DNA from 2 places in the Pseudoxanthobacter soli DSM 19599 genome. Region 1 is predicted to be linked to the other one. Evidence: predicted binding sites of a transcription regulator. Region 1 holds the regulator's gene; the other holds the start of a gene.
The links. Region 1 encodes PhoB, which activates phosphate uptake and scavenging genes when phosphate is short. Its sites were predicted from a motif close to TGTCATNNANCTGTCAT; they were not measured.

Region 1 (2,199 bases):
ACGACCAGCGCCTCGACATCGTGCAGCGCAAGGTGGAGGAAGCGGCGATCTCGATCATCGCCCGCCGCCAGCCGATGGCCCGCGACCTGCGCGAGATCGTCTCGGCGCTGCGTGTTTCGAACGATCTGGAGCGGGTCGGCGATCTCGCCAAGAACATCGCCAAGCGCGTGGTGGCCATGAACGGCCAGTACCAGTCGAAGCGGCTGGTGCTGGGCGTCGAGCACATCTCCGAGATCGCGCTCGAACAGATCAAGACCGTCATCGACGCCTACACCGCCCGCGACGTCGAGGCGGCGGAAGCGGTGCGCAATCGCGACGACGAGATCGACGCGATGTACACCTCGCTGTTCCGCGAACTTCTGACCTACATGATGGAAGACCCGCGCAACATCACGTTCTGCACGCATCTTCTGTTCTGCGCCAAGAACATCGAGCGCATCGGCGACCACGCCACCAACATCGCCGAGAACATCCACTATCTCGTGACCGGCGAGCAGCCCGCGCTCGACCGTCCGAAGCTCGACAACAGCAGCCTGACCTCCGTCGAGTTCGGCAAGGCCGAACAGGCGCGGGCGACGGCGGCGAGCACCGAAACCGGCAAGGCCTGAGGGCCTGCCGGACCCGCAAACCACCCAAGCACATCCGGGAAAGACGCCGATGCCGTCGGTGATGATCGTCGAGGACGAGGAGGCCCTGAGCCTCCTCCTGCGCTACAACCTCGAAGCGGAGGGCTTCGCCGTCGAAGCCTGCATGCGCGGCGACGAGGCCGAAATCCGGCTGCGCGAGAGCCAGCCCGACCTGGTGCTGCTCGACTGGATGCTGCCGGGCCTTTCGGGCATCGAGCTGTGCCGGCGCCTGAGGGCGCGGGAAGAGACCGAGCGGCTGCCGATCATCATGCTCACCGCCCGCGGCGAGGAGGCCGAGCGGGTGCGCGGGCTCGCCATTGGCGCCGACGACTACGTGGTCAAGCCGTTCTCGGTGCCGGAACTGATGGCGCGGGTGCGCGCCATCCTGCGCCGGGCGAAGCCGGAGGTGGTGTCGTCGCAGCTCAAGGCCGGCGACCTCGAACTCGACCGCGAGACCCACCGCGTGCGCCGCGGCGGCCGGGAAATCCACCTCGGCCCGACCGAGTTCCGCCTGCTCGAGTTCCTGATGACCTCCCCCGGCCGCGTGTTCGCCCGCGAGCAGCTGCTGGACGGGGTCTGGGGGCACGACGTCTATGTCGACGAGCGGACGGTGGACGTCCATGTCGGGCGCCTGCGCAAGTCCTTGAACCGCGGCAAGGCCAAGGACCCGATCCGCACCGTGCGCGGCTCCGGCTACGCCTTCGACGACCAGTTCGCGGCGAAGTGAGCCGGCGGCGCACCCTGACGACCGTAAAATCCGCATCCGGGCGGGAATAAAGTCCCCTGCCGGGTGTTTCATCGCGAGGCGGTCCCACTTCGGGGCTGCCGCTGCCTCGACGCGCGGGTTCGCCGGGCCGGGTTGGCCCGCTGCCGCTGCGAGAGGCTCTTGAATCTGGCGCCGCCGCTGAAGGCCCGCATTCGGAGGGTCGCAGGCACGACGCGCCAGTGAAAGGCGCTGCGATGAAATCCCGCTTTGCCGTGCGGTGCGTTGCCCCCGCCCTCATCGTTCTCGCCATCGGCGCCGGCGCCGCCCGCGCGGACGATCTTTCCGGGCTCGCCGGCCGCTATGCCATCGGCACCGGCACCAACGTCGCCTTCTCCGTGGCGGCGTCGGTCGGCCCCGGCATTTCCGGCCGCTTCACCGGCTTTTCCGGCACCATCGATTTCGATCCCGTCCATGCCGAGCGGTCGTCGGTCACGTTCGACGTGAACGCGGCCTCGGTGACGACCGGCATCGCGCTGCTCGACGGCGTGCTGCGGTCCGATGCGGCGTTCAATGCGGACGCCTATCCGGTGATCTCGTTCCGCTCGACGGCGGTGCAGCGCACCGGCCCCGCCAGCGCCGACATCGAGGGGCTGATGACGCTGCGCGGCCAGACGGTGCCGGAGCGCTTCAGCGTGGACCTCACCGGCCACGGTGGCGACAGCGCCGAGTTTCGCGTGACCGGAACGCTGATGCGCACCGCCTTCGGCATGACGGCGGGCTTCCCGGCCTTTTCCGACAAGGTGGTGCTGAACCTCTCGGTCGACGGCCGCCGCCTGAGCGGTGCCCGGCAAGACGACGCCAGGCAAG
Region 2 (2,199 bases), on a different contig from region 1:
GGGCGGAATAGGCCCGCCGCCGCAGTCCCTTCTGCGCCGCGTGGCAGGCGCGCGGGTCACGGTTGTCGAACGACGGGTCGAGCTTCGCCGGCAGCATGACGATGTAGGTCAGGAACACCGCGGCGGCGATGGTCCAGTCGGCGATGGTCATCGGCGCGATCTCCTGTGAAGGCCCTCGTCCCGCCTGCGGCGGAGGCGGCGTTATCCCGGTCGTTCCGGCGGAGGGCGGCGGAGCCCCCTTGCCGGCTGTCGCATCATGCTACACAAATGTTTCTGATTTGTTCCAGCGCTATTCTTAACTCCCCCGCCTTTCGGCGCCTGCGCCGTCCGGCGGCCGTTCCATAGAAAACAAGAAAGGACGAAGTCCATGATGGATCATGTCGGCATCACCGTCTCCGATTTCGGGCGCTCGATCGCGTTCTATCGCGCGGCGCTCGAACCGCTCGGCATCGCCGTGCAGATGGAGGTGACGCCCGAGATGACCGGCGGCACCGACCGCCACGCGGGCTTCGGCACCGAGGGCAAGCCGTTCTTCTGGATCGGCACGGGCGGGCGCGCGGGCGGCGCGGCCGGAATCCACATCGCCTTCGCCGCGGCGAATCGGGCCGAGGTCGATGCCTTCTACGCGGCGGCGATGGCTGCCGGCGGCAGCGACAACGGCGCCCCCGGCCTTCGGCCGCACTACCACGCCCACTATTACGGCGCGTTCGTGCTCGATCCCGACGGATGCAACATCGAGGCGGTCTGCCACACCCCGCCGGCCTGAGCGGGGTTGGCGCGGCCCACGGCCGACATGGTTGCCGGCGGATGTCATATGTTCGTCTCCTTACGGGACTATCCGACCGGTGCCGCGGCGGCCGGGTTTCTTCCCGGCCGCGGCCCCCTCGTCCCGGCGCTGAGTTGCGGGTCGTGGCGGCTGCCGGCGCCAACCGCCGCCGGCTGTCCGGGGCGGCCATCCCGAGGAGAAATGCCGTGAGTCGCGTGTCGGTGCTGTTTGTCTGCGCCCGCAATGCCGGGCTGAGCATCATGGCCGAGGCCTACCTCAATCATCTCGGCCTGCCGGGTTTCCGTGCCTTCTCCGCCGGCGTGGAGCCGGCCGATACTGTCCATCCGCGCGCGCTGGAGACGCTGGCCGGCGCCGGCCTCTCCACCGAGCGGCTGGAACCGAAGCCGCTGGAACTGTTCGCGTTCGACCTCGCGCCGGAGCCCGACGTGGTGGTGGCGCTCGGCCCGAAGGTGCTCGGCGTCGCCGAGCCGGCGTGGCGCAGTCCGCCCCGGCGGCTGGCGTGGCTGATTGAGGATCCGCTCGGCAAGGGCGGGCGGCGGGCCTTCGCCGAGGCCTATGATGCGGTGCGCCGGCGCGTCGATCACGCGCTCGCCGGCGCGCGGTTCGCTCCGGCCGGCGGCCTGATGGTGCCGGCCTGAGCGATCCCGCTGCGGGGCCTCAGGCGGCCAGCACCTTCTCCGGACTCTTGCAGAGGTCCGCGATGATGCAGCGCTCGCAGAGCGGTCTGCGGGCGACGCAGGTATAGCGGCCGTGCAGGATCAGCCAGTGGTGGGCGTGCTGGCGAAAGCGCGGCGGCACGATGCGCTCCAGCGCTTCCTCCACGGCGTCCGGCGTCTTGCCCGGCGCCAGCAGGATGCGGTTGGCGACGCGAAAGATGTGGGTATCGACCGCGATGGTCGGCTCGCCGAAGGCGACGTTGAGCACCACGTTCGCCGTCTTGCGCCCGACGCCCGGCAGCTCTTCGAGCGCGGCGCGGTTCGCAGGCACCTCGCCGCCATGGCGCTCCACCAGAATGCGCGACAGCGCCACCACGTTCTTCGCCTTGTTGCGGAATAGGCCGATGGTCTTGATCGCGTCGCGCACCCTGTCCTCGCCGAGGGCGAGCATCGCGGCGGGGGTGTCGGCCATGGCGAACAGGCCGCGTGTCGCCTTGTTCACGCCGGCATCCGTCGCCTGGGCGGAGAGAACGACCGCCACCAGCAGCGTGAACGGGTTGGAATAGACGAGCTCGCTGCGCGGATCGGGGTCCGCCGCCTCGAAGCGGGAAAAGATCGCCTCGATCTCGGCCGGGGAATAGGCGGTCACGCCGCCGAGGCTCGCGGCGGTCTCGGCAGCGCGCGTGTTCGCCTTGGCCTTGGTGGGCCTGCGGACGGCGACGGCCGGGGCCGCCGCCGCCGGCTTCAGCGCGGCTT

Region 2: the regulator PhoB is predicted to act here: its motif matches at 809-825, upstream of BUF17_RS22840 (arsenate-mycothiol transferase ArsC).

Annotation. Positions count from the first base shown of each region.
Region 1 is NZ_FRXO01000003.1:92,030-94,228, forward strand. It holds gene phoU (phosphate signaling complex protein PhoU) at 1-608, shown strand, start outside; gene phoB (phosphate regulon transcriptional regulator PhoB) at 658-1,353, shown strand; gene BUF17_RS08065 (YceI family protein) at 1,587-2,199, shown strand, end outside.
Region 2 is NZ_FRXO01000002.1:88,627-90,825, reverse strand. It holds gene BUF17_RS04890 (MAPEG family protein) at 1-151, opposite strand, end outside; gene BUF17_RS04885 (VOC family protein) at 368-766, shown strand; gene BUF17_RS22840 (arsenate-mycothiol transferase ArsC) at 973-1,425, shown strand; gene nth (endonuclease III) at 1,445-2,199, opposite strand, start outside.